Regions from separate parts of the Alcanivorax sp. MD8A genome, predicted to be linked through region 3. Evidence: predicted binding sites of a transcription regulator. Region 3 holds the regulator's gene; each other region holds the start of a gene.

Region 1 (8,218 bases), on a different contig from region 3:
CCTGGCGCGACGTTATGCCAGCGCCTTTCCGGTGGGGTATCAGGAAACCACGCGTGCCATGGAGGCTGCCGCTGACATTCACTACCTGTCGCAGTTGTCTGCCGACCAGCCGGTGTTGCCGTCTTTGGCGGTGGCCAGTGAGGAAGGGCCTGCCTGTCCCACCTGCTTGCGACTCTATTCCCGGGAAAAACCGATTGGTCTGTCGGATGTGCTGCCCATGCTGGAGCACTTTGGCTTGCGAGTGGTCAGTCAGGACCCGACCCGGGTGAGCGTGCGTGAAGAAGCCGATCAGTGGATCCAGGTGTTTGATGTCCGTGTCGCCGGCGATTGCGCGTTGGGTCCGGTCCAGCAGAAGCGCTATTTCGAAGAAGCCTTTCTTGTCTGTTGGCAGGGACGCATCGAAAACGATGGGCTCAACCGACTGGTGTTGCTGGCGGGGCTGGATGCCCGGCAGGTGGTTTGCCTGCGCACCCTGACAAAGTATCTGGTGCAAACCGGGCTGCCGTATTCGCAAAGCTATATGGAGCAGTTGCTGGCGGACCATGCTGTGATTGCACGGTTATTGGTGCAATTGTTCGAGAACCGTTTTGATCCTTCCTGTAGCGACAGCCAGCGCAGGGATGACGGCGTGAAACTGGCCCAGGCACTGGACCATCACCTCGATCAGGTGGCCTCTCTGGATGCGGACCGGGTATTGCGGGCGTTCCTGAGCGTTGTGCGGGCAGGCTTGCGGACCAATTTCTATCAACCGGATGAGCACGGGGATAGCAAGTCCTGGGTCAGTCTCAAGCTGGACCCGACGGTGGTATCCGAATTACCCAAACCGCTGCCCATGTTTGAAACCTTTGTGTACTCCCCGCAAATGGAGGGTATCCATCTGCGAGGCGGGCCGGTGGCCCGTGGCGGGTTGCGTTGGTCAGATCGTCGCGAGGATTTTCGCACTGAAGTGCTTGGCCTGGTCAAAGCCCAGATGGTCAAGAATGCCATCATTGTGCCGGTGGGTGCCAAGGGCGGTTTCGTGGTCAAGCAGGGGAACCCGGCGGACCGTGATGCCTGGCAGAAACAAGGGATCGCCTGCTACAAGCAGTTCATCCGTGGCCTGCTGGATATCACCGATAACCGGGAAGGGGAGACGATCGTGCCGCCCCCTGGGGTGGTGCGCCATGACAAGGATGACCCCTATCTGGTCGTGGCCGCCGACAAGGGGACCGCGACTTTCTCGGATATCGCTAACGGTCTGGCGGACGAATACGGTTTTTGGTTGGGCGATGCCTTTGCCTCTGGCGGCTCGGCAGGCTACGACCACAAGAAGATGGGCATCACCGCCCGCGGCGCCTGGGAAAGTGTGAAGCGGCACTTCCGTGAAAAGGGCAAGGACATCCAGAAGCAGCCCTTTACTGTGGCCGGTATTGGCGACATGGGAGGCGATGTCTTCGGCAATGGCATGTTGTTGTCGGAACAAATTCGGCTGGTGGCAGCGTTTAACCACCTGCACATTTTTATCGACCCGGATCCTGATCCGGCGGCCACATTCGTGGAGCGCCAGCGGCTGTTCAACACCCGTGGTGCCAGCTGGGATGATTTCGATCGTACTTGCCTGTCTGAGGGTGCAGAAGTCTATTCTCGCAGTGCCAAGAGTCTGACACTCAGTGAGCAAGCCTGCGAAGCCCTTGGGATCGCGCAGCGGACTCTGACTCCGGCTGAATTGATCACGGCGATTCTCAAGGCACCAGTGGAACTGCTCTGGAATGGCGGGATCGGCACCTATGTCAAAGGCAGCAATGAAAGCCATGCCCAGGTGGGTGACCGGGCCAATGAGGCGATTCGCATCAATGGCCGTGAACTGCGCTGCGAAGTCGTGGGCGAGGGCGGTAACCTGGGGCTGACTCAGCTCGGGCGCATTGAATATGCCCTGAACGGTGGGCGAATCAATACCGATGCCATTGATAATTCCGGCGGTGTGCATAGCTCCGACCGGGAAGTAAATATCAAGATTCCGCTCAACCAGCGCTTGCGCGATGGCCGCCTGGATCGGGACACTCGTGATCCCATGCTGGAGCGCATGACCGACGACGTGGCGAACTCGGTGCTGCGGGATAATTATGTACAAAGCCTGGCGTTGAGCCTGCTGGAATACGACGCCGAAAGTCGTCTCGACGAGCACGCCAATCACCTCCGGACGCTGGAGCGACAGGGTATCCTCAACCGGGCGGTGGAGTACTTGCCGGATGATGAAAGTCTTGGTGAGCGTCGCACCCGAGGCATGGGGCTGACCCGCCCCGAACTGTCAGTGCTGCTGTCGTACACCAAGAATGCGCTGTTTGATGCGGTGTTGGCGTCGGACGTGCCAGACGACCCGTTCTTCGATCAGGATGTGCTTCACTATTTCCCGGACGAAATGGTTCAGCACTATCGCGACGACTTGCTGCAACATGGCCTGCGCCGGGAGTTGATTGCCACGGTGCTGGCCAATGCTGTGGTTAACCGCATGGGATTTGCCTTTGTGCATCGTTTCGCCGATGAGCATGGCTTGTCCCGGCATCGTATGGTGAAAGCGTACGCCATGGCCCATGCCGTTTTTGATGGCGACCTCTACTGGGCACCGGTGGATGGTCTGGATGGGCAGGTGGACAGTCAGGTGCAGTTGCGCTTGTACGGCCGCGTGATTGGGCTCATGAAGCACATGACCACCTGGTTGCTGTTCTACAAGTGGGGGCGTCGCCCGGTGGCAGAGGCGGTGAATCGATACCGCAAGCCCATCGCCGAGCTGGAAGCCATGCTGCCAGAGGTCCTGCCGGGCAGTTACCGGGAAGAATGGCAGCAGGCGGTAGAGGGCATGGGGGACGATGGGGTTCCTGCCAAAGAAGCCCGATTGTTGGCCAACACCATGGTGCTGGGTAGCGCGCCGGATATTGTCGAGCTCGCCTCGCAGGCACAGGTGCCCCTCGCCATGGCGGCTCAGGTGTACTTCGCGGTAGGCGACCGGCTCAATATTCTCTGGCTGCTGTCGGCGATCATTGATCTGAATGTGCAAGGGAAATGGCAGGCGCTGGCCCGGGCCAATCTGCGCGAGGATACCTACCGCCTGCATCGGCAGGTGGCGGCCAAGGTACTGGAGCAGGAAGGCGATAGTGCCGATGCCCGGTTCACGGCCTGGCAGGAGAAATCCCGCAACAAGGTACAGTTCGGCATGCACCGGCTGCAGAGTCTGCAGGCGGACAGTCCCCATGATTTCATGACACTGGCGGTAGGGGTGCGTGAATTGCGCAAGTTACGCAGCCTGTAGGTGAAAACGCTCTGAGGTGACTGTGTTGATGGCCGTAATGGTGCAACAGACTTGAGCCCGGCCCCTCGCTAATATACTGTTCATATGGTCAGTATATTGAGGGGGCGATTATGCCAGCTGTCAACCGTGGCACTCTTAGCCGGATTCCCGGGCGCTTCGCCAGCCGTCACAGTGATTTGGACGAGGCGCCCCAGAATCGGCCCACCCGCTACCACCGTGAAATTGCCAAAAGTATTATTGTGACCAACCGCAGTCCGGATTTGCCTTTTTCCCAGAGCATCAATCCCTATCGCGGCTGTGAACATGGCTGCATTTATTGTTACGCGCGCCCGAACCATGCCTATGTGGATCTCTCTCCCGGGCAGGATTTCGAAAGCGAAATTTTCTGCAAGGAAAATGCCGCCGAGGTGTTGCGTGAAAGCCTTCGCAAGCCGGGCTATCAATGCCAGCCCGTCGTTCTGGGTACTGCCACCGATCCTTACCAGCCCGCCGAACGTGAGAGACGACTGACACGGGAGATGCTTCAGGTACTGGTGGATAGCCAGCATCCTTTCAGCCTGATTACCAAGAGTACCCTGGTGCTGCGGGATCTGGATCTGATTGCACCGATGGCACGGGCTGGACGTGCTTCGGTGACGGTGTCGGTCACGACCCTGGATAATCGTCTCAAGGCGCAACTGGAGCCACGTGCCAGTGGCGGCAAGGACCGACTGCGGGTCATTCGCGAGTTAAGCCGTGCGGGTGTGCCTGTGAGTGTGTTGGTGGCGCCGGTGATTCCTTTTATCAACGATCACGAACTGGAAGATATTGTCGGGCAGGTGGCCATGGCGGGGGCAGAGCATGCCGGCTATGTGGTGTTGCGGCTGCCTCATGAGGTGGGCCCCTTGTGGGAAGAGTGGCTGGCGGAGCACTACCCGGACCGGGCAGAGAAGGTCATGTCTGTGATGCGTGATTTGCATGGGGGGGCTATCTACAACAGCCGCTGGCATCAGCGGCAGTCGGGGCAGGGTGCCTGGTCACACCTGCTGCGCCAGCGCTTTGACACCGCCTGTCGTGCGGCTGGACTACAGGGGCGAGAGACTCTGGCGCTGGACACTAGCGGTTTCGTAGCGCCGGGCCCCCACGGTCAATTGGCACTCTGGGATGCTCAAAGCGCGGTGATTGGCCCACGGTGACAGGGGCTGAATGGGCTGTCGTGGTAGATTAGTTACCCAAGGTTACTTATTGGGGTGGTGGACTCGTCGACATGCTGCCCCACGACAGTCTATTCGGGAGAGTCGCATGCATGCTGTTTTGGTTACCGGTGCCAGCGCCGGGATCGGAGAAGAATTTGCCCGTCAGTTGGCAGCAGAAGGACAGCACCTTGTCCTGGTGGCACGGCGTCTGGATCGATTGGAGGCCCTGGCCAGTGAGCTGAAGGCGCGTCATAACATCGAGGTTGCCTGTATTGCTTCAGATCTGGCAGTGGCCGGCGCGGCGCAGGCACTGGTGAGTGAGCTGGACACGCGGGGTATTACCCTTGGCGGGTTGATCAATAATGCCGGTTTTGGCGACCGCGGGGGTTTTCAGGCGTTATCACTTCAGCGGCAGCTGGATATGATTCAGGTGAACGTCACGGCCTTGGTGGATCTGACCTGGCGGCTGCTGCCGGCTCTCAAGTCCCGGCCTAACAGCTTTGTCATCAATGTGGCGTCTACCGCGGCCTTTCAGGCCGGGCCCAATATGGCGGTCTACTATGCCAGCAAGGCGTTTGTGCTTTCCTTCAGTGAAGCCCTGCATGAAGAGCTCAAGGGAGAGGGCGTTGCGGTCAGTGCCTTGTGTCCGGGCGCCACGGATTCTGAATTCGCCAGCGAAGCGAATATGACCAATACCCTGCTATTCAAGGCAGGAACCATGACCCCGCAAGCAGTGGTCAGCAAGGCGTTAGCCGGAAGACGCAAAGCCATTGTTATCCCCGGTTGGAAAAACCTGATCACCGTCTGGCTGGGCAAGGTGTCGCCACGGGCAGTGACGCGCAAGCTGGCTGGTCTGTTGCAGCGATGAATCAGTGCCGCTTCCAGCGAGCCCGCTCGCCAGAGCAGAAGGCCCTGCGGCGTGCGCAGATACTTGATGCTGCGGCGGGATATTTTTCACGACAACGATTCGAGACCATCAGTCTGGTCGATATCGCACGTCAGGCCGGTGTCACCAAGGCTGCGCTCTATCGGTATTACCCCTCCAAGGAAGCCCTGTTTCTGGCGCTGTACCTCGGTGAACTGGAAGACATGGTGGCAGTGCCATTGCCGGAGGGGCAGGCGGGCCCCATGTGGGAACGCCTCAGCGAGCTATTGCTGAGCAGACCCCTGTTCTGTCGGCTGACGGCAATTCTTCACAGTGTGCTGGAGCAAAACCTGGATGCGGATCAGGCGCGCCGGTTTAAAGCGTCGTTACTGCAACATTTCACGATTTTAGCCCAGCGGTTGTCGGATCACTTCGGGTTACCTGTCGACAAGGCCGGCACTTATCTGCTGCAGGTCCAGCAGGCGCTTATCGGTTGCTGGGCCCTGAGTCACCCTGCGCCCGTGGTGGCGGACGTTATCAAACAACCTCCCCTTGATCTGTTCCAGGTGGATTTCAGGCTAGCCTTGCAAGCCCATCTGAAAGCACTCGAAGACGCGCTATGACACTAATCAGTTCCGCCAAAAACCCCGTGGCTACCCTGTTGTTGGCTCACGGCGCAGGGGCTCCCATGGACAGCCCGTTTATGGAATCGCTGGCAGCGGCGTTGGCTGACCGGGGAATTCAGGTGGTGCGCTTTGAATTCCCCTATATGCAGCGCAGACGCGAGGAACAGCGCAAGTTTCCCCCGAATCGCGCCCCCCAACTGCTGGAGGCCTTTGCCAGGCAAGTGGCCAGCGTTGAGCGGTCAGGCCTGCCCTTGTGGGTAGGTGGGAAATCCATGGGCGGCCGGATGGCATCAATGCTGGCAGCGGAGGGCGCGAGCGAGATCGATGGTGTCGTCGCGTTTGGCTACCCGTTTCATCCTCCCGGCAAACCCGAAAACACCCGAACGGAACACCTGGCATCACTCGCGGTGCCGATGCTGATTTGTCAGGGAGAACGTGACCCTTTTGGCAAGCCGGAGGAGGTGAAAGGGTATTCGCTGGATGAAGGGATCCGTGTTCAGTGGCTGGAGGGTGGAGACCATGACTTTAAACCGCTCAAGCGCAGCGGCAGGACGCAGCAGCAGCTAATAGAGGAAGCGGCGAGTAGGGTGTTGGCGTTTATGCAGCGCGAAAGCGAAGCGTAAGTTGCGGTGTCGACCCAGTGACAGGTCGGTTGCGGAAATTGGCAAGTGCCAATTTCCGCAGCGATGAATCACTTGGCCGGTTTTTCACTGACCCACAGGTTAATGGTGCCTTCTACGACCACCGTGCCGTCGTCACGCATGGCCTTGACGGTGACAGGCAGGTCACCCGGCTTCCAGTCTTCCGGTTTTACCTCGGCAGTGGCGGTGATGTTGCTGCTGGCCTTGGCGGTGTAATTCACGTTCATGCCTTTGGGGATCCAGCGCAGGTGCTTGGGAATCGACGATTCCGCCATGGCCCCCATGGCGCACTCGAGGGCATTACAAATGGCGATCACATGGACTGTCTGGATGTGGTTCTCCACCCCTTTGCGTTTTTTGAATTTCACTTCGCAGAAGTTGGGGCGCAATTCCGTGATGACCGGAGTGATGGTGGCAAAATAGGGGGCCTTGCGGCTGAACACCATGGAAAACAGCTTGCGACCGGCAGGCAGTTTCAGTGTTTTTTCATAAAGGTTGAGCAAGTAGTTGTCACTCATGACGGTTCTCCCGTAGATATTGCCGTCATTGTCCACGCCAAGGGAGGGGCTGCAATGGGTTTAGCGCGCCATTGTCACGCTCAACTGCTACCATGGCGTCAGGATCAGAATCAGTACAAGGGGTGGGGAAGTGAAGGTCACGCAATCTTGGAAAAGCGCCAGCTGGAAGGGCAAAACACTGGTGATTCTGGCGTTGTTGTTCGTGCTGTATACCTTGGTGGGTTTCTTTGTGGTGCCGGGGCTGGTCAAGGATAACGCCCGACAGGCGCTGGCTGACCTGACGGGGCGCGACGTCACCATTTCCGAAGTGCGTTTTAACCCTCTGGTACTCAGTGCAGAGATCGATGGCTTTGCCATTGCGGATCAGCAGACTGAGGTGCTGGCCGGTTTTGATCGTCTGTATGTGAATTTTCAGCTCTCTTCCCTGTTCCGCTGGACCTGGTACTTCGACGAGATCAGCGTAGATGGTCTGACGTTACGGGCCCAGCGGAATCCCGAATCCGTTTTCAATTTCGATGATGTGATCGCTCACGCCCAGGCGCAGTTTGCCGAGGACCCGGCAGAGCCTGAGCCGGTGGGGAGCGATGAGGAAGAGGGCGGGTTGCCTAGCCTGGCTATTGCCACCATGACGCTCACCAATGGTGACCTGCGCTATACCGAGGCCACCGGCAAGGAGCCGCATCAACTGGCTTTGCCCGTGGCATTTACCGTCAGCAATTTCTCGACGGTGTCGAAGGGCGAGGGCCAGAATGATTATGCCATTCGCCTGGAAGGCCCGGATGGCGGGGTGTTCGACTGGAATGGCCATTTCGAATTCAGCCCCTTTGTTGCCAATGGCCGGTTGCAGGTGCAAGGGGTAGACCTGGTTTCACTGGCCAGGCTCGGGGCAGAACAGGTGCGCTTCACTGTGCCTTCGGGCGAGCTCGATGTGGAAGCCGAGTATGCCTTTAATGCCGAGCCTGATGCTCAATTGACGGTGAGCAAGGGCCAGGTGGTGCTGCGCGATCTGGCAATTCAGAACCCTGCGGAGGAGACCCCAAGCCTGTTGCTGCCTCAGGTAAAGGTGTCCGGTATTGCGGTGGATACCCTCTCGCAGACGGTGAACAT
Region 2 (8,218 bases), on a different contig from region 3:
TCTGGCCGCTTTATCGAGCCCGTGGATGCGGGTGTGGGTGGTGTCGTCGCCCTGAATCTTGCTGACTTGCCAGTGCTGATGGCCCTGGCTGGCGACCTGGGCCTGGTGAGTAATGCACAGTACTTGCGCGTGGCTGCCCAGCTCGCGCAGCAGGCGCCCGACAATTTCGGCGACACCGCCGCCGACGCCCACGTCGACTTCATCGAAGACCAGGCTGGGCACGGTGAGGTTGCGGGCGCAGATCACCTGAATGGCCAAGCTGACCCTCGACAATTCACCGCCGGAGGCCACTTTGCCCAGCGGTTTCAGGGGTTGGCCGGGGTTGGCGGAGAACAGGAATTCGACGTCCTCGAGCCCGTCGGCGCCGGGGTTGCATTCGCTCAGGCGCGCTTCGAGTACGGCAGCTTTCATGCCCAGTGCGGTGAGCTGTTTCTGGACTTGCTGGGTGAGTGACTGGGCGGCCTTGCGCCGGGCCTTGCCGAGTGTCAGGGCGCTGTCCATGTACTGCTTTTCTGCTGCGCTTTCCGCTTCTGCCAGGGCATGGAGGTGGGCGTCCACATTGCCCAGCGCTTCGGATTCCGACAGCAGCCCCTGATGGTGCTCCACCAGTTCTTCGGGGCGAATGCGGTATTTGCGGGCCAGGGTGTAGCACTGGCTCAGGCGCTCTTCTACCTGGCTGAGGCGTTCCGGATCCAGATCAAGTTTTTCCAGGTAGTGGCGCAGGTCGTCGGCCGCGGCTTCGACTTGCAGGCGGGCGGATTCCACTGTGTCGGCAATACTGGCCAGGCCTTCATCTTGCCGGCGCGCATCATCGAGCCAGTGGCTTACCTGGCTGAGGTGATCGTTGCAGGTGCCGTCGTCGCCTTCGTACAAGGCGCCAAGCGATTGCTGGCAGATACGAATCAGCCCTTCGGCGTTGGCCAGACGCTGCTGTTCCTGTTCCAGCTCCTGCAATTCGCCTTCCTGCAGGGCAAGCGCGTCCAGTTCTTCCAGCTGGAAGCGCAGCAGTTCTTCACGCTCGTTTTGCTCACGGGCCTGGTTGAGGGCGTCGTCGTGGGCGCGACGGGCTTTCTGCCAGCTGCGCCACTGCTCACGCACGGTGCCGGCCAGATCGCGGGCATCGGCGAAATTGTCCAGTAGTTGCCGGTGGGCCTCTTTCTTGAGCAGGGCCTGGTGTTCATGCTGGCTGTGGATGCTGATCAGGCGTTCGCCCAGATCGCGGACTTCTGCCAGCGGGGTCGGCGTGCCATTCACGTAGGCCCGGGAGCGGCCATCGGCGCGCACGGTGCGGCGCAACAGACACTGGTTGTCGTCGTCCAGTTCCCGTTCCGACAGCCATTGCCGGGCGGCTGGATTGTCGCTGACATCAAAGGTGGCGAGCACCTCAGCCCGGTCATGCCCGTGCCGTACCACGCTGGAGTCGGCCCGATCTCCCAGGGTCAGCCCCAGCGCATCGATAATGACAGACTTGCCCGCGCCGGTTTCGCCGCTGATGACGGTAAGTCCGTTCTCTGGCTCCAGCTCCAGCTGGTCGACGGTGGCGAAGTGGCGAACACTCAGGTGGGTCAGCATCGGGCTCTCCTGCATTTGCCTGCACTGATGAAGGTGCTGTCCTTATGGTCAGTAAAGCCAATACTAGGGCAAACAGCGGGGAAGTGTAAGTCCCTGTGGGGCTGTATAATGACCGGGACTTTCTGGTACATATATTCCCATGACTAAACTGGACCTCAACGAACGCAAACAACGCCTGTTGATGACGCTGGTGGAGCGCCATATTCGCGATGGCCAGCCGGTGGGTTCCAAGACGCTGGCTTCCGGCAGTGGTCTCAAAGTCAGCCCGGCCACCATCCGCAATATCATGGCGGAGCTGGAGGATCTGGGCATTCTGGCCAGCCCGCATACGTCTGCCGGGCGGATTCCGACCGAATTGGGTTACCGCATGTATGTGGATTCCCTACTGGCGACCAGTGTGATGGAGCGGCCGGATCACAGGGATCTGAAGCGCGAGTTGAACCAGCTGCTGGCGCCGGAGCAATCGCCGCAAGAGTTGATCGCCCAGGCGTCAAAGACGCTGGCGGAGCTGACGCGTATGGCGGGGCTGGTAGCGGTGCCACGCCGTGAGGTGAGCACCCTGCGGCAGGTGGAGTTTCTGCCCTTGTCGGGCAAGCGGGTGCTGGTGGTGCTGGTGGTGAACCGCTCTGAGGTGCAGAACCGTATCATTCATACCGACCGGGATTACGATGAGGTGGAGCTGCGGCAGGCCGCCAACTACATCAATCACACCTATGCCGGTTGCGATCTGAATAGTATCTGCGATGGCCTGCTCAATACCATGAATGCGGACCGTCAGCAGATGGATGCCCTGATGCAAACGGCGGTGGCGGTGGCCGACAAGGCCCTGCGCACGGAGCAATCTGATTCTGATTATGTGGTTTCCGGTGAGTCCAACCTGATTCAGTCTGCCGAGGCGGACAATCTGGGCCAGCTGCGGGATCTGTTTGATGCCTTCAACCACAAGCGCGATATCCTGCATTTGCTGGAGCGTTCCATGAAGGCCGACGGGGTGCAGATTTTCATTGGCCGGGAATCCGGTTTTCGTCCCTTCGAGGATTACTCGCTGATTTCTGCCCCTTACCGTGCCGAGAACGGCCCGGTGGGCGTTCTCGCCGTGGTGGGGCCCACCCGCATGGACTACGAAAAAGTGATCCCCACCGTGGATATCACCGCCAAGATCCTCTCGGCGGCCCTCACCCAGCTGTAATTCAGTTGACAGCTAACTGCCTGTAGCCGAAGGCTCTGTGGGAGTGGTCGTTCGACCACGATCCCTCGGCAGGGTGCTGAAAATCGCGGTGGAACCACCGCTCCCTCAGCATGATCTGACGCGGGTGGGGGGAGGCGGAGGGCCATCGCTTGCAGGCAAGCTCCCACAGGATGCGCTGACAGCCGCCTGAACGCGCCCTGCGCCGTCCCGGCACCCACCAACCCCTCTCGCGGCGCTGTTAACTGTTCACTATTAACTATTCACTACCTTTCCCTTGAATCCCCACCAACAGTTCCCATATCTTTGCCGGCTTTCCTGGAAAAGCCCGGTTTAGGGATGTGGAGTGACAAATGAGTGAGCAGGAAAAAGACCAGAAGGCCGCTGAGCCGCAGGTAGAAACCGTGGAAGAGCAGCAGGCTGCTCAGGCCGAGGCAGAGGCAGCCGAGCCCACCGCCGAAGAGGCGCTGGCCGAGATGGAAGCCGAACTGGCGAAAGTAAAGAAGGCACTGGGTGAGGCTGATGTCCGTGCCCAGGCCGAAGTGCAGAACGTGCGCAAGCGTGCCGAGCGTGATGTGCAGCACGCCCACAAGTTCGCGCTGGAAAAATTCGCGGGTGATCTGCTGAGTGTGGCAGACAACCTGGAGCGTGGGCTGGCGGCGCTGGATGCGCAAGACGAGGCCCTGAAGCCGGCCCGTGAAGGCATCGAGCTGACCCTCAAGTCCCTGCTGGATGTGTTCGGCAAGTACAACCTGGAGCAGATCAGCCCCAGCGATGAGCCGTTCAATCCGGAATTGCATGAAGCCATGACCATGGTGCCGGTACCCAATGTGGACCCGAACACGGTGATTGAGGTGCTGGAGAAAGGCTATCAGCTCAATGGCCGTCTGATTCGCCCGGCGCGGGTGGTGGTCAGCAAGGCGCCATAAAGATTCTGGTCGGACGTCTGACGTCGGAAGTCAGGCGCCCTGTTCGGCCGGTTTTGGGGTTTTGACGTCCGACGTCCGACGTCCGACCCGCTAAAAATGGCAATAAACAAAATCTTCACGCTCCCTTGAATTGGCAGAAAGCACCGCCATATAGGAGCCAGACGAGTTAACAAGTTCAACTGACCGAATCGCCGAAAGGGATTCGGGTGGTGTGAAGGAGAAAGAGACACATGGGCAAGATTATCGGTATTGACCTGGGTACGACCAACAGCTGTGTGGCGGTACTGGAAGGCGACAAGGCCAAGGTTATCGAGAACAGCGAAGGCGCCCGTACGACGCCTTCCATCATCGCGTACACCGACGACAAGGAAACCCTGGTCGGTCAGGCTGCCAAGCGTCAGGCCGTGACCAACCCGGAAAACACCCTGTACGCGGTGAAGCGTCTGATCGGTCGTCGTTTTGAAGACGATGTGGTTCAGAAAGACATCAAGATGGTCCCTTACAAGATTGCCAAGGCCGACAACGGTGACGCCTGGGTGGAAGTGAAGGGCGAAAAGATGGCGCCGCCGCAGATCTCTGCGCAAGTGCTGAAAAAGATGAAGAAGACCGCGGAAGATTACCTGGGTGAGACCGTCACCGAGGCCGTTATCACCGTGCCGGCTTACTTCAACGATTCCCAGCGTCAGGCCACCAAGGATGCCGGTCGCATCGCCGGTCTGGATGTGAAGCGTATCATCAACGAACCCACTGCTGCGGCCCTGGCCTACGGTATGGACAAGAAGGGCGGCGACCGCACCATCGCGGTATACGACCTGGGTGGTGGTACCTTCGATATTTCCATCATCGAGATTGCCGAAGTGGATGGCGAGCACCAGTTTGAAGTGCTGGCCACCAATGGTGACACCTTCCTGGGTGGTGAGGACTTTGACCTGGCCGTGATCAACTATCTGGCGGCCCAGTTCAAGGAAGATTCCGGTATCGATCTGGGTGGCGATCCGCTGGCCATGCAGCGCCTGAAAGAAGCCGCCGAGAAAGCCAAGATCGAGCTGTCTTCCAGTGAGCAGACGGAAGTGAACCTGCCGTACATCACTGCCGATGCCACCGGTCCCAAGCATTTGGTGGTGAAGTTGACCCGCGCCAAGCTCGAGTCTCTGGTGGGCGATCTGGTGACCCGTTCCCTGGAGCCCTGCAAGACCGCGCTGAAAGACGCCGGTGTGAGCGGTGCCGAGATCACCGATGTGATCCTGGTGGGTGGTCAGACCCGTATGCCGATGGTGCAGAAGAAAGTGGCCGAGTTCTTCGGCAAAGAGCCGCGCAAGGACGTGAACCCGGATGAAGCGGTTGCCATGGGTGCGGCCATTCAGGGTGCGGTACTGAGCGGCGATGTAACTGACGTACTGCTGCTGGACGTGACGCCGCTGACCCTGGGTATCGAAACCATGGGTGGCGTGATGACTCCGCTGATCGAGAAGAACACCACCATCCCGACCAATGCGTCGCAGGTGTTCTCCACCGCAGACGACAACCAGACGGCTGTGACTGTGCATGTGCTGCAGGGTGAGCGTAAGCAGGCCGGGCAGAACAAGTCTCTGGGTCAGTTCAACCTGGAAGACATTCCGCCGGCCCCTCGTGGCATGCCGCAGATCGAAGTGACCTTCGATATCGATGCCAACGGTATCCTGCACGTTAGCGCGAAAGACAAGGCCACTGGCAAAGAGCAGTCCATTCAGATCAAGGCCTCTTCCGGTCTGTCCGATGAAGAGATCGATCAAATGGTCGCGGATGCCGAAGCGCACGCGGACGAAGACAAGAAGTTCGAAGAGCTGGTGCAGACTCGCAACCAGGCCGACCATCTGGTGCACGCGACTCGCAAGACCCTCGACGAAGCGGGCGACAAGGCCACGGACGAAGAGAAAGAGTCCATCACCAAGGCCTGTGACGAACTGGAAGAAGCCGCCAAGGGCAGCGACAAGGACGACATCGAAGCCAAGATCAAGGCGCTGTCTGAAGTGTCTGCACCGCTGGCCCAGAAGCTGTATGCCGAGCAGGCCCAGCAAGCCGAAGGCGCCGCTGATGCCGACGCGGGTCAGCAAAAGGCGGGTGATGACGTTGTCGACGCGGAGTTCGAAGAAGTCGACGACGACAAGAAGAAGTAAGCGAAAGGCGTCGGACGTTGACGTCAGACGAACGACGCCGGGCCCTGCCCGGCGTCGTGGTTTGAGCCCAGAATACGGACCTGTATATGTCCAAACGCGATTATTACGAAGTGCTGGGGGTGTCCAAGGATGTCAGCCAGCAGGATCTGAAAAAAGCTTATCGCCGACTGGCGATGAAATACCATCCGGACCGTAATCCGGATGATGAAGAGGCATTGGCCAAATTCAAGGAAGCCAAGGAAGCCTACGAAGTCCTCGCCGATGAGCAGAAACGTGCGGCTTACGACCAGTTCGGCCATGCCGGTGTGAATGGTCAGGGCGGCGCTGGCGGTTTCGGTGGCGGCGGTGCTGGCGGCTTTGGCGATATTTTTGGCGATATCTTCGGTGATATTTTTGGTGGTGGCGGCGGCGGTGGCCGTCGTGGCCCGGCCCGTGGTGCCGATCTGCGTTATACCCTGGAGTTGACGCTGGAACAGGCGGTGCGAGGCTGCGAAGAAAAGATTCGTGTGCCCACCTGGGATAGCTGCGGCGTCTGTCATGGCTCCGGGGCAAAGGAAGGCTCGCAGCCGGTGACCTGTACCACCTGTGGTGGTGCTGGTCAGGTGCGCATGCAGCAGGGCTTTTTCACAGTGCAGCAAGCTTGCCCGACCTGTAAGGGCGAAGGTCAGATCATCAAGGACCCTTGCGGCAGTTGTGGTGGCCAGGGCCGGGTGCAGAACACCAAGACCCTGTCTGTGAAGATTCCGGCCGGTGTCGATACCGGTGATCGCATTCGTCTGGCTGGCGAGGGCGAGGCGGGGATGCACGGTGCGCCGTCCGGAGACCTTTACGTTCAGGTAGCGGTACGCGAACACGACATCTTCCAGCGTGATGGCACCAATCTCTATTGCGAGGTGCCGGTCAGCTTTGTGGATGCCACTCTCGGTGGTGAGCTGGATGTGCCGACCCTGAACGGCAAGGTAAAGCTGAAAGTGCCGGCCGAAACCCAGAGCGGAAAAATGTTCCGTCTGCGCGGCAAGGGTGTGACCTCTGTGCGGGGGGGCGCCCCCGGGGATCTGCTTTGCAAGGTGGTGATCGAAACGCCGGTGAAGCTGTCCAGTGAGCAGAAAGACCTGCTGCGTCAGTTCCAGGATTCGCTGGAAAACGGTGGCGATCGTCATAACCCGCGCAAGAGCAGCTGGTTTGAAGGCGTGAAACGGTTCTTCGACACCAAGTAAGTGTGGTGGTCAGTGAATCGGGAAAAGCGGAGCCGGGCAACCGGCTCCGCTTTTTTTGTGCCGACGAACCGGGGGGGCATGAGGAGCCATAACGCAAAAAGCCGGGTGGGCGACAGCAAAGGGTGATGGTGGTGGGGAGGCGGCCCTTTTGGTGGTCTGACGACCACTCCCGCAGGGACGATCCACTGTGTGGAGGCGTTCCGGTACGGGCTCAGCCGATAGTATGAAAATTGACCGGGTTCATTGTCCCGCTTCTGTTCGCTGCTATATTCTGCATAAAAAACAACAACAAATATCGAGGCAGTTATGGGTGCGTGGCGACTGGCATGGATGCTGGGGGCGATCCTGATGTTTCCGGTTTCTCTTTCGGCGGCGCCTGTGGATCAGGCTTACCAGCGGGTGGAGGAAACCTTTTCCCAGCGAGCCCCCTTGCCGCTGGAGGATGCTGTCATTAATGGGGTCTGGGTGTCAGTACCCTTCGATCAGGCGCCTTACACCTATACCTACGACGAGATCCGCGAACACTGGGCGACCTTCATGCGTGGGTTGCAGTTGCCCTATCCGTCTGCAGAGTACCTTCAGTCCCGCTATCAGCGTTTCCCGGCCCTGTATCGTGATCTGCGCTATCAGGATGATGATTGGCAGCAGCACAGTCGCAATGTGCTGGAGGTCTGGCAGGCCTTTTTTCGCGGTGATCTGCGTCACGCCCGGGATCTTGGGCGGCGCTATGGGGGCTATGCCCGGGTGCCTGCGGTGGTGGCGCAAATCGTCTACGCCACCTATCTGGCGCCGACCCACACCCAGAAGCAGCAATTGCTTCAGGAAGTGATTAACGAGATGGAGTGGTTCGGCCGTAATGCGCCTGTGTTGCCGGGGGATAAGGGCATGCAGTCGGATTACTGCATGATGCGGCTCGGTTTTGGCTACGCGGTGGCGAGGTTGGCCGAGGATGAATCGGTGCCGGCCACCCTGCAGCGCAACTATGCTGCCATGGTTATCAATGCGGCCACAGAGATGCTGGCGGTAGAACCGCAGCACCCCTTGGCGCTGTCGCTGAGCGCCGCCTTCGAAGCTAATGTGCTGCGGCGGGTGGGCAAGGCGGCAGGGCGGCTGACCCTGGCGGCCGACAGTCAGGATGCGATCCGCCCGTTCGAGGTA
Region 3 (8,218 bases):
GAGGCTCCCTAGTAGTAGTACAAGCAGAGGTGGAAGAGCAACCCTGTACTGTGAATTACCCCGCTGGCAACCACTGCAAGGCGAGTTATACTGCCGGGAAAGACGGCTTTCATGGAGAGAATCGTGCCTACGCCCTATCGCAAGATCCTGGTTGCCATCGACGGCAGCGATGAATCCGCACAGGTGCTATCCCGTGCCGCTGGCGTCCTGTCTGGCAACGAAGGAGAGCTTCACCTCATCCATGTGATCGAACCGCTGGCGCTGGCCTACGGCGCCGATGTCCCCATGGATGTCACTGACCTGCAGACCGGGCTGATGGAACAGGCCCGGGAAATGGCCAGGCGCTATGCCCAGCGCTACCAGATTCCCGATGGCAACGTGCACGTAGAGCTGGGTTCTATCGAGAAGACCATCCTCGACAAGGCCGACAAGCTGGAGGCCGACCTGATTGCTGTCGGCAGCCACACCCGCAGTGGTCTGGCGTTGCTACTGGGGTCCACGGCTCGCGGGCTGGTCCCCGGTGCCCATTGTGATGTTCTGGCAGTGAAGGTCGACCAGAATGGCAAGGGCTAGGGAACCTCTGAATAACGCCTTGCGTGCTTAGGTCAGCTGGATCGTGCCGGTATTGGCCTGACTTTCCTCGTTCCAGCGGCATAGCAGCTCTGCCAGGCTCTGGGCCTGTTCGCGCAGGGCATCCAGTTCTTCTGCACTGCCTTTCTCACCGTGAAAAACGGGCAACTTGCGCATGGACTGCACCAGTTCGTGAGTTGGGGATTGCATACGCTTGACCTCCAGGGTCCAGCGTATGTGGTGCACAATCATATGAAAAAAGGCCAAACGGGTCGCCAGGGAATACGGGCTGTCATCCTCATTGAAGGCATTGAAATCCAGACTCGCCAGCACCGCTTCACGGGCATTGTCCGCGACCCTAATCGTGGCGCTGCGCGGGGTGCCGAGCAGCATGGACAAGGTGCCGAACACCTCACCGGGAGACACGTAATACAGTGGAGCCTCACTGCCCTGCTCTGCGCACACTTCCAACTGACCACGCAACAGGAAATACAGCGTGGAATCCACGTCACCGGCACGAATTACCGTGTCGCCGGAACCCGCTACCCATAACCGGGTGTTCTGTTCAATCTGGGCAAACTGTGCCTGATCGTCCCTGGCAATTTCATTGAAAAACGGGACCCCGGAAAGTAACTGCCGAACCCGCTGCTGGCCGAAATCATTATTGTTGGCCTGCTCCATCTACCTTCCCCGTTTAGCCTGACCCATGCCATTGATGGATATGAAAACCCAATGCTAGTGCCCACGACCAGACAGGGCAACGGCAGGAATGACAAATCCGTGCGCCTTACTGGTCAGGGGAACCTGGACAAATAACACTGTTCATATTGTCAGTGCTCGTGCTAGGATCAAAATCAATGGCCCCAATGTCGCCTTTGGCTGACAGAGGCAATCAGGAAATGCGCACACGGGAAGGCGCCATTTCTGACGACCACACGGAGAAGGTTATGAGCAGCAAACTGACTGAACGCCAGCAACAGGTTCTGGATTGCATTCGTGAGTGCCTGGCCGACACAGGCATGGCGCCAACCCGCGCCGAGATCGCAGATATCATGGGCTTCCAGTCCAAGAATGCGGCGTCTGACCATCTCCGTGCGCTGGAACGCAAGGGCTATATCAAGCTCCATAGCGACCGCTCCCGCGGTATCCAGCTGCTCGATAACGCCTACTGGTCAGAAGAAGAATTGCCCATCGTCGGCAAGGTGGCGGCCGGTGTACCCATTGAAGCCATTGAAAACGTGGAGCGAACCGTTCCCGTCCCCCAGGGGTTGTTCAAGCAGCGCCCAACCTACCTGTTGAAGGTTCAGGGCGACAGCATGATTGATGCCGGTATCTTTGATGGCGATCTTATCGCCGTGCGCAAATCGAATGTGGCCCGCAACGGCGAGATCGTTGTCGCCAGAATTGACGAAGAAGTCACAGTCAAGACATTAAAACTGAACAAGTCCAGTGCTACCCTGCTACCGGCGAATGAGGCCTATGAGCCCATCAAGGTGCCAGCCGACCAGCTGGTTATCGAAGGTATTTTTGTGGGGTTGATCCGTGATCCGAATTCTTATTAGTGTCCTTGTTCTGGTACTGAGTAGCAGTGTCATGTCAGACGATAATAACTTGCTCGCGCCCTGCCCGAATTCCCCCAACTGTGTGTCCAGCCTGAGCGGCAGCAAGGACCACTGGGTTCCCCCTCTGGAGGTATCGGACAACCGTGACACCAGTCTCCAGCGTCTCCAGACCGTATTGGATGCCCAGCCCCGTGTGGAATATGACGTGGTCGGCCAGTCGCGCATTCAGGCTCGCTTCAAGAGCCTGGTACTTCGCTTTACGGACGACGTCACATTTTACGTACGCGAAAATGGCGTCGTAGAGGTCCGCTCTGCGTCCCGTGTCGGTTACTGGGATTTAGGTGCCAACCGCCGTCGGGTAGAATCCCTGCGCAGCAAACTGGCAGAACTGAAATCCAATGACACAACCGCACAACACACTCCCCGAAGCGCCCATCCTCTGGGCTGATATCGGCGTCAACCTGACGGACAAGCAGTTCCGTGAGGACCGCAATGACGTTATCGACCGTGCTCGCGCTGCCGGGGTGACCTGGCAGCTGATCACCGGCACCAGCCTCGACGAATCCCGGCAGGCCGTCACTCTGGCATCACAGCACGACGACCTGTTCGCGACAGCGGGCCTTCACCCACACAGTGCACGCTTTTATTCGCCGGAAATGGAAAAAGAACTGCGTGAGTTGCTCAAGTCGCCAGAGGTCCGCGCGGCAGGAGAAATGGGCCTGGACTTCAATCGGGACTTTTCCCCCCGCCCGGATCAGGAAAGGGCGTTCGAAGCACAATTAGCCCTGGCGGCTGAAGCCGGGCTGCCTGTTTTTCTGCATGAGCGCGATGCCCATGACCGCTTTCTGCCGATCCTCAAGGCCTGGCGTGACCAACTGAAAGGGGCCGTTGTGCATTGCTTTACGGGCTCGAAACGGGCGCTGTTCGACTATCTGGATCTGGATTGCCACATCGGTATCACCGGTTGGGTGTGCGATGAACGCCGTGGCAAGGAGCTCGCCACTCTGGTGCCCAATATTCCGGACAATCGCCTGCTGCTGGAGACCGACGCGCCCTATCTGATCCCCCGTGACCTCCCTGAGCCGCCCGTGCAAAAACGCCGCAATGAGCCGTGCCTGTTACCGTGGATTGGCCAACGTGTTGCTACACTTCGAGAACAGGAAGTGACGGCTCTCGCAGCCATCACCTCAGACAACGCCGCAACGCTTTTCTCCGGGCGTTGACACACAACCCAAACCCACTCACAACACGTGTGTATCCTGAGAGATACCATGGTGACCCTGCATGGGATTCTGCCCACCACAGCCGGCTGGACAGCAGAGTGAGAGCAGTCGTCCGCCCGCGATGCCCCTCACCCGGCCGTTCATTCGCGGTGGAACCATCGCTCCCACAATTCCGGTGCCCCCTTGTGGGATATTGCCTGCAAGCGATTCAGCCCTGAAGAAACGCCTGGACTTCGAGCAGCCCGAAGGGCCAGGCAAGCTCCTTACCTTCGCGAGACAATACCGGGATTCGCTCGCCGTATCGTGCAATCAGGGCATCATCCTCCGCCACATCCACTGCCGTGATTTCCTGAGAGGGATTCACCATCAATAGCAGCTCGCGCGCCTGATCACACAGGTGACAACCCACGGTGGTGTAGAGCACAACCATTAGCCCTCCTCCACATGCCGGATCGCATAGAGCACGTGAACCTTGTCGTTGCGACGGAAGTCCTCGGGAATACTCCAGCGAGTCAGATCTTCCACGTCATACCACTTGCGAATGGATTCATCCAGTTGGAAGCGACGGTAGTTGCACGAAAAGTAGAGCACCCCTCCCCGCTCCAGCCGCTTCATGATTTTGCGGATCAGATCACCATGATGTTCTTCCACCACGAAGTCACTGCGGGACTTGTTATTGGAAAAGGTCGGCGGATCGCAAAACACGATGTCGAACTGCTCACGGCACTCATCCAGCCAGCGCATGGTGTCAGAACGTTCCATCGCATGCTGATCCGTTGAAAAGCCATTCAGCGCAAGGTTACTGGCCGCCCATTCGAGGTACTTTTTGGATGCATCGACCGTCACTGTACGCTTGGCTCCGCCCACAGCGGCATGCACAGTAGCAGAACCGGTGTAAGCGAACAGATTGAGAAAGCGCTTGCCCGAGGCTTCCTCGGCGATTCGCAACCGCACCGGTCGATGATCCAGGAACAGGCCGGTATCCAGATAGTCCTGCAGGTTGACCAGCAATTGGGCCTGCCCTTCCCGCACTGGCCGGTAGTGACCTTGCCCATCCAGTTTCTGGTATTGCTGCTTGCCCTTCTGCCGTTCACGAGTGCGAAGATGCACCTGCTCGCGGTGCACCCCCAGTGCGGCCCTCACGGCGGTCACGGCCAAGTCGCGTCGGACTTTCGCCTTTTCCGGATCGACGGTTTTCGGTGCCTTGAATTCCTGTACCAGCACCTGGTCGCCATAGATGTCCACCGCCACATTGAACTCGGGCAGATCACGGTCATAAAGGCGATAACACTGGATATCTTCGCGCTCCAGCCAGCGCCGCAGATGCTTGCCATTCTTGCGCAAACGATTGAGGAGCGGCTTGGCGTCTTCGGGAACGTCAAAGGCCGATTCATCGGCCACCCTGACCACCACCGGCGCAGCCAGTGAACGCGGCAGATAACGGCGGATAAAGTTGTTGAAGGGGCCATTCTTCAGGCGCCACTGGGTATCCAGCGTCATCCCGGTCCGGTCCATCACCTGCGCATCTGCCCCCAGTAAAATGGCGGTCCATTGCGGTGCCAGCACAGACAAGGTGCGCCCCAGACCCAGATGCAGCCATCCTGCCTGTTCCTGCTCGTCCAGGCGCTCGCCCCAGGGCGGGTTGGTGAGCAAGATCCCCTGTTCGGCAAAATCACGCTGGCGCAGGGCGCCCAGCTCACGGCGCTCAACGTGAATGGCCGCTCGAACCCCTGCCCGCTCCGCGTTTTGCTGGGCAAGTTGTATCGCCTTCAAATCGGCATCAAACCCTTTCAGCGACAGCGTAGGCACAGGCCGCTCAGCAGAGTTCGATGCCTCGGCCATGGCGGCTTCCCACAACTGCCGGCGACAACCCCGCCAATGTTGAAAACCATAATGGCGACGGTTGGCACCTGCCGCCCGCCCAGCTGCCATCAAGGCCGCCTCGATCAACAAGGTGCCTGAGCCACAAAAAGGGTCCAGCAGTGCGGCTGGCCGGTCTTTGCTGGCCCACCCTGCGGCCCATAGCATGGCCGCTGCCAGCGTCTCGCGCAGTGGCGCCCGACCACCGGCCAGGCGATAACCCCGCCGGTGCAACGGCTCCCCTGCAAGATCAAGCCAAAGGTGCGCTTCGTTCTGGTCTAACCGGGCCCTTACGCAACAGCTACCACGGGGGTCACGGGAAATGGGGAAGGCATCACCCAGCGCCTGAATAAACCGCTTGGCGCTGATACGGTTATCGCCACGCACACCGAGACCATGCTCCACATGCACGTGCAACGGCGCATCATTGCCCACCAGCGCACGCCAGTCCTGGCTGGCGGCCAACTTTTCCGGGGCAATATCCGGGGTCAGTTGCAGGGTTGCCAGGGGCAATAACACCCGCTCAGCCAGCCGCGACCACAGGCACACCGTCAAGGCATCGGCACTGCCTCCACTGAACACCACATGCGCCTTGCCCGTCTCTGTTACCGGCATTCCCAGGTGGCTCAGTTCTTCGGCCAGCAACGGGGCCAACCCGGGCATGCTGGTAGCGACAAATTCCATTATCTATTCCTCATAAGTGACTGTTTTATGCACAGGAAGAATTTTTATCCATTCAATTTCAACCAGTTACATAAACTGTCATCGTGCTGTCCTTTATACGTCATATGCTTAAAGGACGGCCAGCATATTGCTACTTGGTATTCGACACACCCTGGTGCCTTTCCCATACTGAATGTGTCGACCCTGAAGATGAAGCCATTCATTACACGGGCATCGCTTTTGCCCGGGGGTCATTCTTGTGTACCGCTGTCTGTGAAAGGGAAAGCGTCTATGAAGCGACAAAAACGAAACAGAGACGACCGCGCCTATAGCCGGGGATACAACGCCGGCCTCGATGGAAAATCCCGTGAAGATTGCCCCTTCGGTTCGTTAACCGCACGAACTAACTGGATGGGGGGCTGGCGTGAAGGCCGCACCCACTTCGCACAGGGTATGCTGGGTGTTGCCAGCATCCAGAATCTGAAAAACATCGGATAATCTCCTCAGTTCCTCATCGCGCCGACGCGTTCGCGCGCCGACCCACAGGGCCCCACCAGGGCCCTTTTTAATGCTTCATCGCGGGTTTCCGGGAAAAGCCCAATTTAATCCCCTCCCTTTCCGTAGGAGCGTCGCTGGCGGCGCGATAACCCACGTCGTTAAAGACTGATTTACCACAGAGGTCACAGGGTTCACTGAGAAAGACGGTTTTCCTCTGTGTACCCTGTGTCCTCTGTGGTGAAAGTGCTTTTGATCCTGGTCTGGGATCGCGCCGCAAGCGACGCTCCTACGGAAAGACGATTCCCGATAATCCGCGATGAACCTTTTTAATGCGAGTCAAAAAGGGAAAAAGCTATTTCCAGGCCCTGGCGATATCACCGACCAAACCGGGGCCCTGGTAAATCAATCCGCTGTAGACCTGCACCAACTCAGCGCCCAGTCGCTGTTTCTCCAGCGCATCCGCCGCACTATTGATCCCGCCCACACCGATAATCGGGATTCTTCCTCTAAGCGCCGTACTCATGGTCGCCAGTGCCTGATTGGCAATCGGGGTCAGCGGTGCACCGCTCAAGCCCCCCTGTTCTTCGGCATTGGCCAGGCCTTTGACGCCCTCACGGGACAGGGTGGTATTGCCCACACAAACACCGTCAATACCGTGCGCGACAAAAGCCTCAGCCATGGCATGCAGCTCTTCTTCAGTATTATCCGGGGCAATCTTGATCACCAGCGGAACCCGGCGTCGGTGCTGCTGGTCCAGGCGGGTTTGTGCCTCACGGAGCGTGCCCAGCAATTTATCCAGCGCTTCACCGTGCTGAAGCTCGCGAAGCCCGGGGGTATTGGGGGAAGACACATTGACCACCAGATAGGTTGCATAGGCATGTACCTTTTGCTGACAGGCAAGGTAATCCTGCACGGCATCTTCCACCGGGGTGTCTTTGTTCTTGCCGATGTTGATCCCCAGCACCCCTTTATAACGGCTGCTTTTTACGGCACCGACCAGATAATCTACGCCCAGATTATTGAAACCCATCCGATTGATGATGCCGCCCGCTTCAGGCACCCGAAACAGGCGTGGCTTCGGGTTCCCTGGCTGAGGTCTCGGGGTGATGGTGCCGACCTCAATGAAGCCAAAGCCCAGATCGGCCAAGCCGTCGATACAGTCACCGTTCTTGTCCAGACCCGCTGCGAGCCCAACCGGGTTGGGGAACTCAATGCCCATGACCTGACGGGGACGATGGGGTACAGCACCCGGCCACAACTTGCCCGCACGTTTTCGCAACATGGCCAGGGTGAGCTCATGGGAATGTTCAGCGGACAGGGAAAACAGCAACGGTCTGGCGAGGGAATACAACATCGATGGGCCCGAATCAGTGAAAACCGCCGGCATTATAGCCAACGGCTGTGGTGACTACGATGCTTTGTGTCGGACAGGAGCCGCGTCATCCGCTGAAGCCCCGCTCCACGGTGTGTCGGCGTGTCCTCCATAGGGGCTCGGAGGGTGAGCGCAGCCAATCACCGACGCTCTTACGGGATGGTCTCGGTTGTGATCCATTCCCTCAAATACGCGTCGACCACAAAAAAGGCCCGGCATAGCCGGGCCAATAACAACTAACGAAACCAGCGCGTCAGTTAGCCGCGTTGACGGGCTCGCGCTGCATTCGGCTTGAGCAGGAAACGGCCCAGCGCCGGCAGCAGCCACAGGGCGCCGATCATGTTCCACAAGAACATGAAGGTCAGCAGGATCCCCATGTCAGCCTGGAACTTGATGGAGCTGAACACCCAGAAAATCACACCCACGGCCAGGGTAATACCGGTGAAGGCAACCGCTTTACCCGTGGTTTT

The links. Region 3 encodes LexA, which represses DNA repair genes until DNA is damaged. Its sites were predicted from a motif close to TACTGTNTANNTANACAGTA; they were not measured.
Region 1: the regulator LexA is predicted to act here: its motif matches at 3,361-3,380, upstream of A15D_RS07555 (PA0069 family radical SAM protein).
Region 2: the regulator LexA is predicted to act here: its motif matches at 1,607-1,626, upstream of recN (DNA repair protein RecN).

Annotation. Positions count from the first base shown of each region.
Region 1 is NZ_AQOQ01000011.1:18,250-26,467, forward strand. It holds gene A15D_RS07550 (NAD-glutamate dehydrogenase) at 1-3,286, shown strand, start outside; gene A15D_RS07555 (PA0069 family radical SAM protein) at 3,397-4,461, shown strand; gene A15D_RS07560 (SDR family oxidoreductase) at 4,568-5,329, shown strand; gene A15D_RS07565 (TetR/AcrR family transcriptional regulator) at 5,326-5,949, shown strand; gene A15D_RS07570 (alpha/beta family hydrolase) at 5,946-6,575, shown strand; gene A15D_RS07575 (hotdog fold domain-containing protein) at 6,644-7,111, opposite strand; gene A15D_RS07580 (DUF748 domain-containing protein) at 7,242-8,218, shown strand, end outside.
Region 2 is NZ_AQOQ01000005.1:128,530-136,747, reverse strand. It holds gene recN (DNA repair protein RecN) at 1-1,572, opposite strand, end outside; gene hrcA (heat-inducible transcriptional repressor HrcA) at 1,712-2,761, shown strand; gene grpE (nucleotide exchange factor GrpE) at 3,112-3,687, shown strand; gene dnaK (molecular chaperone DnaK) at 3,918-5,843, shown strand; gene dnaJ (molecular chaperone DnaJ) at 5,930-7,060, shown strand; gene A15D_RS04395 (hypothetical protein) at 7,367-8,218, shown strand, end outside.
Region 3 is NZ_AQOQ01000037.1:22,493-30,710, reverse strand. It holds gene A15D_RS14910 (universal stress protein) at 124-573, shown strand; gene A15D_RS14905 (cyclic nucleotide-binding domain-containing protein) at 601-1,251, opposite strand; gene lexA (transcriptional repressor LexA) at 1,518-2,132, shown strand; gene A15D_RS14895 (DUF1499 domain-containing protein) at 2,164-2,580, shown strand; gene A15D_RS14890 (TatD family hydrolase) at 2,531-3,355, shown strand; gene A15D_RS14885 (glutaredoxin family protein) at 3,564-3,785, opposite strand; gene rlmKL (bifunctional 23S rRNA (guanine(2069)-N(7))-methyltransferase RlmK/23S rRNA (guanine(2445)-N(2))-methyltransferase RlmL) at 3,785-5,899, opposite strand; gene rmf (ribosome modulation factor) at 6,170-6,376, shown strand; gene A15D_RS14870 (quinone-dependent dihydroorotate dehydrogenase) at 6,729-7,730, opposite strand; gene A15D_RS14865 (RND family transporter) at 8,006-8,218, opposite strand, start outside.